Regions from separate parts of the Streptococcus sp. V919 genome, predicted to be linked through region 3. Evidence: predicted binding sites of a transcription regulator. Region 3 holds the regulator's gene; each other region holds the start of a gene.
What was found. Region 3 encodes NrdR, which represses ribonucleotide reductase genes. Its sites were predicted from a motif close to ACACNATATATNGTGT; they were not measured.
Positions count from the first base shown of each region.

Region 1: nrdD (anaerobic ribonucleoside-triphosphate reductase) is a predicted target of NrdR. The motif match lies at 2,047-2,062, and genes of this name have one in related genera.
Region 2: nrdH (glutaredoxin-like protein NrdH) is a predicted target of NrdR. The motif match lies at 1,290-1,305, and genes of this name have one in related genera.

Region 1 covers NZ_JBTHHY010000003.1:74,046-77,332, reverse strand. The annotation lists gene nrdD (anaerobic ribonucleoside-triphosphate reductase) at 1-1,982, opposite strand, end outside; gene ACXYSK_RS08225 (damage-inducible protein CinA) at 2,108-3,287, opposite strand, start outside.
Region 2 covers NZ_JBTHHY010000001.1:481,103-484,389, reverse strand. The annotation lists gene ptsP (phosphoenolpyruvate--protein phosphotransferase) at 1-789, opposite strand, end outside; gene ACXYSK_RS02630 (phosphocarrier protein HPr) at 794-1,057, opposite strand; gene nrdH (glutaredoxin-like protein NrdH) at 1,420-1,638, shown strand; gene nrdE (class 1b ribonucleoside-diphosphate reductase subunit alpha) at 1,709-3,287, shown strand, end outside.
Region 3 covers NZ_JBTHHY010000002.1:257,581-260,867, forward strand. The annotation lists gene ACXYSK_RS07400 (ABC transporter ATP-binding protein) at 1-603, opposite strand, end outside; gene ACXYSK_RS07405 (GntR family transcriptional regulator) at 607-972, opposite strand; gene nrdR (transcriptional regulator NrdR) at 1,113-1,586, shown strand; gene ACXYSK_RS07415 (replication initiation and membrane attachment family protein) at 1,587-2,756, shown strand; gene dnaI (primosomal protein DnaI) at 2,757-3,287, shown strand, end outside.

The DNA.
Region 1 (3,287 bases), on a different contig from region 3:
TTGTAGCAACGATCAATCGGAGTATTAGTCCCTAGATAACCTACACGATCATAAGCATAATCCCAAACAGCTTCCAAGGCCTTTGGATTTTGTTGAAGAACTGGGTACTCACAGTAGTGGATAAATCCACCTGATGCACCCGCTTCTGGATAAACCTTCTCGAAGTCCAATTTTTCAAAAGGAGTTGGATTTTTTCGGACATCATAATGGAAGGAATTTGTGTAGTATTCTTTATCAGTAATGTCTGGAATAGAACCAAATTTCTCTGTATCCAGGCGACAGAAGCGGTCTGTTAAACTTTCAGATGGAGTTGAGTAGATTGAGAAGTGATAGCCATATTGGTCTGACCATTCTTCTACTCGATGTTTCATGTCTCTAATGATATCAAGGGTGAATTCTTTGGCTTCTGGATTGGTTTCCCAATTGTTGCCAAAGAATACTGTCGCTACTTCATAGAGTCCAATGTAGCCAAGCGAAACAGTAGCACGGCGATTCTTAAAGAGTTCGTCAACACTTTCTTCCTTACCAAGGCGGCGTCCAAAAGCTCCGTATTGATAAAGGATAGGAGCATTAGCTGGAGTTGCTTCCTTGGTCCGCTCTACACGATAGACCAGTGCATCTTCTGCGATATTCATCCGCTCATTGAAGATTTCCCAGAACTTATTCATGTCGCCTTCAGATTCAAGGGCAATCCGAGGAAGATTGACCGTTACCACACCTAGGTTCATACGACCTGAGTTGACTTCTACTCCATTTTCATCCTTCCAACCTTGGAGGAAAGAACGACATCCCATCGGAACCTTGAAAGAACCTGTCAACTCGACAATCTTATCGTAAGACAAGACATCTGGGTACATGCGCTTGGTTGCACACTCGAGAGCCAATTGTTTAATGTCGTAGTTAGGAGAGCCTGCCTCTAAGTTAAGTCCTCTTTTAAGAGTAAAGATAAGTTTCGGGAAGATGGCTGTACGGTGTTCTGAACCAAGCCCCTTGATCCGAATGTTCAAGATTGCCTTTTGAATTTCACGTTCAAAACGATTGGTTCCTAGACCGAAACCAAGAGAAGTAAAGGGTGTTTGACCATTTGAAGTGAAGAGAGTATTGATTTCATACTCTAGAGATTGCATGGCATCATAGATGTCTTTTTGAGTTTTCTTCCATGCGTATTCTTCGCGCTTATCAGGTAGGACCCACTCCTCTGCATCTTTAAGTTGTTTTTGATAATTTTTCTCTGCATAAGGAGCCAAAACTTCATCAATACGGTCTGCTGAACATCCCCCATACTGACTAGATGCGACGTTTGCGATGATTTGTGAAATTTGCGCCGTCGCAGTTTGGATAGATTTCGGACTTTCTACCTCAGCATTCCCAATCTTAAAACCATTTTCCAACATACCCTTAAAATCAATCAAACAACAGTTGGTCATAGGAGTGTAGGGGCTGTAGTCCAAATCGTGATAGTGGATATCCCCTTTTTGGTGGGCATTTGCCACATGCTTAGGAAGCATTTGAAGTCCGATGGATTTTCCAACAATCCCTGCCGTCAAATCACGCTGGGTGTTAAAGACATCACTGTCTTTATTGGCATTTTCATTGACAACTGCCTGATCTTTGTTGAGAAGTTTATGAATGCTAAAGTTGATGTCTGTCGCTTTTGAGCGCTCAAAATCCCTTTGTGTTCGATAGGTAATATACTCCTCGGCCAAGGCATATTCTTTAGCTTCCAACAACTCGTGTTCTACGATGTTTTGAATTTCATAGATTTTTACACCTTGTGGGAAACGGCTATGAATCTCGTCAACGATACGTTCAACGAGGGTACTAAGTCGCTTTTCGACCAAAGGAGTTACATCCATAACCTTTTCCGCAGCCTTATGAAGCGCTTTGTCAATCTTATCTACATCAAAAATGACACGTCTACCGTCACGCTTTTCAACGAATAAAGTTGGATCAGGGACAGTCTTCTCTTCCAATACAATCATATCCATACCCTTTTCTTAAATATAATATTGATTCTAAAAAGTATTATATCACTAAAAAAATAAAAATCAATATCTTGTGTAAAAAAATAAAATTTTTTTAAAATAACACAAGATATTGATAATTTTTATTTTAATTTGTATAGTTTGAAATCTTTGTATTCACTTGGAACGGCTTGATAATTTTCAGCTAAAAGCTGCTCAACTTCTGTCCAAAGAGATGTTTTTGTATTCACTACAATCATCTTTGGTTGATTATCTCGAAGATCATTTACAAGCTTAGTACGATTTGCATCAAGTCCTGTATGCAATCTAGGAGATAGCAACTGACTTGCTGCTAAACGCTCACTAGCCTTATAACTACTTGTCAGATTATCCCATACATAGATACGATCTGTAGCCTTTGTTTCACTTTTAATCTTAGCTTCAATACTAGTGCGCTCTTTATATTGTTCTGCATGAAGCACATATCGTGAAACTACAGGAGCTAAAAATAGATAAACGAGAGCTAAAATTGGCAGATAGGCATTTCCTTTTACAAAAGTACCCCATGGTGACGTTTCTTCTCTGCGTCTTCTACGACGGCTGGCTCCCTCTAATTCCCACGTGCGAATTCGAGTTAACAATAGAATAGACAAGAAAGGTAACAATTCAACCATACGACTACCATTGATAAGATCTGTAGAGAAAATTTCTAAAACTAATACCAAAATAACAGCTATTGCAGCAGAGATTGATAAGACTGATTGTTTCAATAGTTTAGATTGGAAGAGACCTGCGAATGCCAACGTCAATGCTCCAAGAGCAATTGCTAACAATCCGTAGAAAAGAAGATTGTCTAACAAACTTGGATTAGACGTAAAGCTCAAACTATCTACTGGATAGAGGATTTGGCTAATCGCATTTCCGAAGCTACCTTTATAAGCTGTATAGTAGCCGATTGGATAAAAGAAGATTGAAAAACCAAGGCCCGCTGCAAAAAATTGATAGAGACCATGATTCAAGTTATTGCGACCAACATTAAAAGCTATTACAGCAAAAAACAAGAAAAATCCATACAAAGCTGTGACCAAGGGCGCAAAGAAAAATGCTAGAGCTAGGCTAATCCCAATACGGATGAAACCTCTGTCATGACTTGGTTCTGACAAATAAGCTGTTACTAAACTCAAGGCATAGAACAAGAATGGGAGGGCAAGAATAGTTGCATATCCCCCACCAAAACTAAAAGCACTAGCCAGGACATAAAAGACCGTCAACACTTGTTGCGATTGCTTGTTTTTTTCAGTTAGGTTATAAGCTGAATGAAAA
Region 2 (3,287 bases), on a different contig from region 3:
TGTTTTAGCGTCTTTCAAAAGAGCCCATTCAGCTTTTTGTTTAGCGTAAGCTTCACCAGCTGCTTTGAATTCAGCGATTTGCTCTTCAGTTGGGTTGATAACAACTTCACCTGAGATACCAGAAACAGCCAAAACGTCGCCATCTTTTACAAGTTCAGTGATATTGTTTGTACCCAAGACAGCAGCAATTTCAAGTGTACGAGCCATGATAGCTGAGTGACTTGTACGTCCACCAATGTTTGTTACAAAAGCTTTTACAAAGTTTTTGTCCAATTGAGCAGTATCAGATGGAGTCAAGTCATGTGCAATCACGATTACTTCTTCATTAATAGAAGCTGGGTTTGGTAATTTCTTACCAAGAAGATTTGCCAAAACACGTTTTGTAACGTCACGGATATCTGCTGCACGTTCCTGCATGTATGGGTTGTCTTCCATTCCTTCGAAGATAGTGATAAACATGTCTGTAACTTCTTTCAGACCTGCTTCTGCATTTACTTTCTTAGCACGAATTGTTTCTTTAATCTGACCGATCAATTCAGGGTCAGCAAGAACCATCAAGTGAGCGTCAAATACTTGCGCCGCTTCTTCACCAAGCGTACCTACAGCCTTCTCGCGGATAAGAGAAAGCTCGTTTTGAGAAGCTTCAAGAGCAACATCCAAACGAGCCTCTTCTGCATTTGTATCTTCGACTGTAACTGTCTCGAATGATAAATCCGGTTGAACGAGTAGATATGCTTTAGCAACTGCAACACCATCAGATGCTGCGATTCCTTTAAGCATTTCTGTCATATCCTTATGCCAATCCTTCTTTTTCCATTGTTTCTGAGATAGCAGCGATAGCGTCATCAGCGTCTGCACCTTCAGCAGTGATTGTAACATCAGCACCTTGACCAACACCAAGGCTCATAACACCCATGATAGATTTAAGGTTAACTGATTTACCTTTGTACTCAAGAGTAATATCTGAAGCAAATTTGCTAGCAGTTTGTACCAACAATGTTGCTGGACGTGCGTGAATACCTGTTTCTGCCACTACGTGGAAATCTTTAGAAGTCATAATTTGACTCTCCTTTAAATGTTTTCTTTTTGAGTTATATCTGATAACCCTTACAATTTGGTATTATATCATCTTCTAGGAATTTTTTCAAGTATTTTATGGGATTTCTTCTTTTTCCTTTCAGATAACTTGCAGAAAATATTTCATATATTTTAAGCCTACACCTTATGTAGTTTTTTTATTTTTTCTAGATTCAAGAAACCTACATATAAAGCGTTTTCCATTTTTAGAATCACTATATATTGTGTTTTTGAATAAAATATTAAAAAGAATTATACAATATTTAGTTTTCTTTCGTTGACAAAGATTTTTTTTCTGATATACTTAAGAAGTAATTAAATTTTGAAGGAGGAGTTCCATAAATGGTAACCGTATATTCTAAAAATAACTGTGTCCAATGTAAGATGACTAAACGATTTTTAGACAGCAATAATATCTCATATCAAGAAATTAATCTTGATGAACAACCTGAATATATCGAACAAGTTAAAGGACTCGGCTTTAGTGCTGCTCCTATCATTCAAACACCAACTGAAGTGTTCTCTGGTTTCCAACCAGCAAAACTCAAGCAACTTGTATAAAATCAGGATTTAGAAAGCTTCTATGTAAACCTTAGAAGCCTTTATTTTGTAATTAGATAAGGGAAATTTTATGGGATTAAAACAACTTGAAGACGTAACATACTTCCGTCTAAATAATGAAATTAACCGTCCAGTCAATGGACAAATCATGCTTCATAAAGATAAAGAAGCCCTAGATGCATTTTTTAAAGAAAATGTTGTACCAAACTCAATGGTATTTGATTCAATTTTAGATAAAATTGACTACCTAATCAAGCACAACTATATTGAAACAGGCTTTATTAAAAAATATCGCCCAGAATTCTTAGAAGAGCTCTATAAATTTATTAAAGACCAAGACTTCCAATTCAAGTCATTCATGGCTGCATACAAGTTTTACAACCAGTATGCTTTAAAAACTAACGATGGTGAATACTATCTTGAAAGCATGGAAGACCGTGTCTTCTTTAACGCTCTTTACTTTGCTGATGGAGATGAAGCGATTGCTATTGATATTGCAAACGAAATCATCCACCAACGCTACCAACCAGCTACACCTTCCTTCTTAAATGCAGGGCGTGCACGTCGTGGTGAATTAGTATCATGTTTCTTGATCCAGGTTACAGATGATATGAACTCTATTGGACGTTCTATCAACTCGGCTCTTCAACTTTCACGTATTGGTGGTGGTGTAGGGATTTCACTCAGCAACCTTCGTGAAGCTGGATCTCCTATCAAAGGATATGAAGGTGCTGCCTCTGGTGTCGTACCAGTTATGAAACTCTTCGAAGACAGCTTCTCTTACTCAAACCAACTTGGTCAACGTCAAGGTGCTGGGGTTGTTTACCTCAATGTCTTCCATCCAGATATTATTGCTTTCCTTTCTACTAAGAAAGAAAATGCTGATGAAAAAGTTCGTGTGAAGACACTTTCGCTTGGTGTTGTGGTACCTGATAAATTCTACGAATTGGCTCGTAAGAATGAAGAAATGTACCTATTTAGCCCATATTCTGTAGAAAAAGAGTATGGCGTACCTTTCAACTATATCGATATCACTGAAAAATACGATGAGCTAGTTGCAAATCCAAACATTCGTAAGACAAAGATCAAGGCGCGTGATTTGGAAACTGAAATTTCTAAACTACAACAAGAATCTGGCTATCCTTACGTTGTCAACATCGATACAGCTAACCGCGCTAATCCTGTTGATGGTAAAATCATCATGAGTAACTTGTGTTCAGAGATTCTTCAAGTCCAAGAACCAAGTCTTATCAATGATGCGCAAGAATTCCTTAAAATGGGTACTGACGTTTCATGTAACCTTGGTTCAACAAACGTGGTCAACATGATGACTTCACCTGACTTTGGTCGTTCTATCCGAGCTATGGTACGTGCTTTGACTTTCGTTACAGATAGTTCTCACATCGTCGCTGTTCCTACAATCGACCACGGAAACAGCCAAGCTCATACATTTGGACTTGGAGCTATGGGACTTCACAGCTATCTTGCTCAACAATTAATCGAATACGGATCACCTGAGTCTGTTGAATTCACAAGCATCTACTTCATGCTATTGAACTACTGGACTTTGGTAGAATCAAATAATATTGCGCGTGAACGTGGTGTTACCTTCCACAACTTTGAAAAATCAGACTACGCGAACGGAAGCT
Region 3 (3,287 bases):
ATCCTTGAGGAAAATAATCTCATCCAAGATTGGCTCGATGTCTGAAATCAAATGAGTTGAAATCAAGACAGTCGAAGTTGGGGAGTAGCTGTTGATGATGGTGTTCAAGATATAGTCACGGGCTGCAGGGTCGACTCCTCCGATGGGCTCGTCAAGGACATATAAGCGAGCATCACGACTCATGACAAGAATCAATTGGACCTTTTCTTTGTTCCCTTTGGAGAGCTTTTTAAGGCGACTGTTTTCGTCGATACCTAGGTCACGAAGAAGGCCTTGAGCACGATCAAGACTGAAATCCTTGTAGAAGGTTTTGAAGAAGGTAAGAGCTTCTTTGACCTTCATTTGCTCGTTAAGGTAGGTCGTATCAGGTAGATAAGACACAATGGCTTTTGTTTCGGGACTAGGCTCTGTATTGTTGATAAGAATACGTCCTTCATCAGGTTGAAGCAAGCCATTAATCAACTTAATCAAGGTTGTCTTTCCAGAACCATTTGGGCCAAGGAGACCCACAATCTTACCAGCTGGAATTTCGAAGGAAACATTTTTAAGGGCAGGGTTGGGTCCATAGGATTTTGAAACATTTTCAAATTCTAATAAGGTCATAGTCTAAACTCCTTCAATATAATCTCTCAAAACAGTAGGTAGTTCTTCTTTTTCATAGCCAAATTCTACCATGGCTGTGACAAACTGTTGCAGTTGTTCTTCGGATAGTTGTTTGCGGGATTGGAAGATTAAGTCCAAGTCCTCTGTGACAAAGCGGCCAGCAGTCCGCTTGCTGTATACGAAACCTTCTCTTTCCAGGTCTGATAGGGCACGTTGGATGGTGTTTGGATTGACACCAGCTTCACTAGCCAATTCTCTAACAGTTGGCAGTTGTTGACTAGGCTCAAGTTTGTGGGAAATAATTTGCAGTTTGATTTTGTCCATAATCTGCAAATAGATGGGTTTGTTGTTATCAAATGTCCAGGACATCACGGTCTCCTTTCTATTTTTCTCTTGTGTTAATTAAATAGTACAACTAAACAAAAAACTTGTCAAGCCAAAAGGAGAATTATTTTGGGAATTGCTCAAAAAATGGTATAATGAAAAGAAAACGACAAGGAGGGGAAGGCATGCGTTGTCCAAAGTGTGGCGCTACTAAATCAAGTGTTATCGATAGCCGTCAGGCTGAAGAAGGAAATACGATTAGAAGAAGACGTGAGTGCGAAGAATGCCAACATCGTTTTACGACCTATGAACGTGTAGAAGAAAGAACGCTAGTTGTGGTCAAAAAGGATGGCACACGGGAGCAGTTCTCGAGAGATAAAATCTTTAATGGGATAATCCGTTCAGCTCAAAAACGTCCGGTGTCCAGTGATGAGATTGGCATGGTCGTCAATCGTATTGAACAAAAACTCCTCAGTCGCAATGATAATGAAATTCAAAGTGAAGATATTGGTTCTCTCGTTATGGAAGAACTGGCTGAACTAGACGAAATTACTTATGTTCGTTTCGCTAGTGTCTATCGTAGTTTTAAAGACGTGAGTGAGCTCGAGAATCTTCTCAAACAAATTACGCAATCTTCAAAGAAGAAAAAGGAAAAATAAATGAAGCCTAATGATCGTTTTTCTTTTCTAAAGAATAATCGGGTGTCGCAAGATCCCACATCTCTGGTGCAGTGCTACCTCCCGATTATCGGTCAGGATGCGCTGAGTCTTTACCTTTACACCCTAGCCTTTTGGGATAATGGGCAAAAGGAACATCTTTTTGCTGCTATTCTCAATCATCTCAATTTCGGGATGGATAGGCTCTTAAAAGCCTTTAAAATCTTATCAGCCTTCAACTTGGTCACTCTTTACCAAAATGGGGATGCCTATGAACTTGTTATTCATCCAACGCTTTCTAGTTCGGATTTCTTGCGTCATACGGTTTATCGTACCTTGTTGGAGAAAAAAATCGGTGAGACAGCAGTTTCTGATTTGCGCCAAGAGTCTGCGGAGGGAGAAGCTTTGACCGTTCCTTTGAGTCAGGCCTTTCCAGAGATAGAAGATATAGCTAACACTGAGGAAACACTCGGAAAAGCTAATTTTACAAATGATTTTGATTTGGAACATTTCCGTCAACTTATGGCGAGAGATGGCCTCCGTTTCCAAGATGAACAGACAGATGTCTTAGAACTGTTTAAAATAGCTGACGAGAAAAAATGGACCTGGTTTGAAACCTATCAATTGGCCAAGGCGACAGCTGTTTCTCAAGTTATCTCTGTCAAGCGTATGCGTGAAAAATCAGCGCAAAAATCTGTTTCGTCGGACTTCAGTCCCCAAGAAGCGACTATTATCAGGGAAGCGAAAAGCAAAACTGCCCTACAGTTTTTAGCGGGAATCAAACAAACACGAAATGCAGGAATTATCCAAGCTGAACGCGATTTGTTAAAACAGATGGCTGACTTGGGATTGCTTGATGAGGTTATCAACATTGTTATACTCTTGACCTTCAATAAGGTTGATTCGGCCAACCTCAATGAAAAATATGCCATGAAAGTGGCTAATGATTACTCTTATAACAAAGTCAGATCTGCTGAAGAAGCTGTACTTCGAATCAGAGAGAAGAATCAAAAGGGACAGGAGCAAAAACTGTCTAAGACTAATCAAGCCAAAACCAATGTCCCAAAATGGAGTAATCCAGAATATAAAAATGAAACCAGCGAAGAAACTCGCTTGGAATTAGAACGCAAGAAAAAAGAAATGTTAGCCCGATTAGGAAAAGGAGGAGACTAGATGGAAAGTGTAGGAGATGTGCTTAAGGGTCATCCCAGCCGTTTTCAATACCAGGACTTGGTCCAGCAGATTGTAAAAGATCCAGATGTTGCGGCTTTTATCCAGAAGGAATCTCTCAGTCAGGAGGAGTTGAACCGTAGTATTTCCAAGTTTAACCAATACATCACTGAGAGAGATAAGTTCCTCCGAGGAGATACAGACTATATCGCGCGTGGTTACAAGCCTATCCTAGTCATGAACCATGGTTACGCGGATGTATCTTATGAGGAAACTCCGGAACTGATTGCGGCTGAGAAGGAAGCGGCTATCAAGAACCGTCTCAGACTGATTAATCTTCCAGCTAGTCTTAAAAAAGCTAGCCTAGCTCAAGTTGATTTGGATGATTTAGGACGCTTGCCAGTTTTTGAAAAGCTCTTAACTTTTGTTGAACAATATCCAGAAATCCGAAAAGGTCTCTACCTCTATGGAGACTTTGGAGTTGGGAAGAGTTTTATGGTGGCTGCCCTAGCCCATGATTTGTCAGAAAAACGT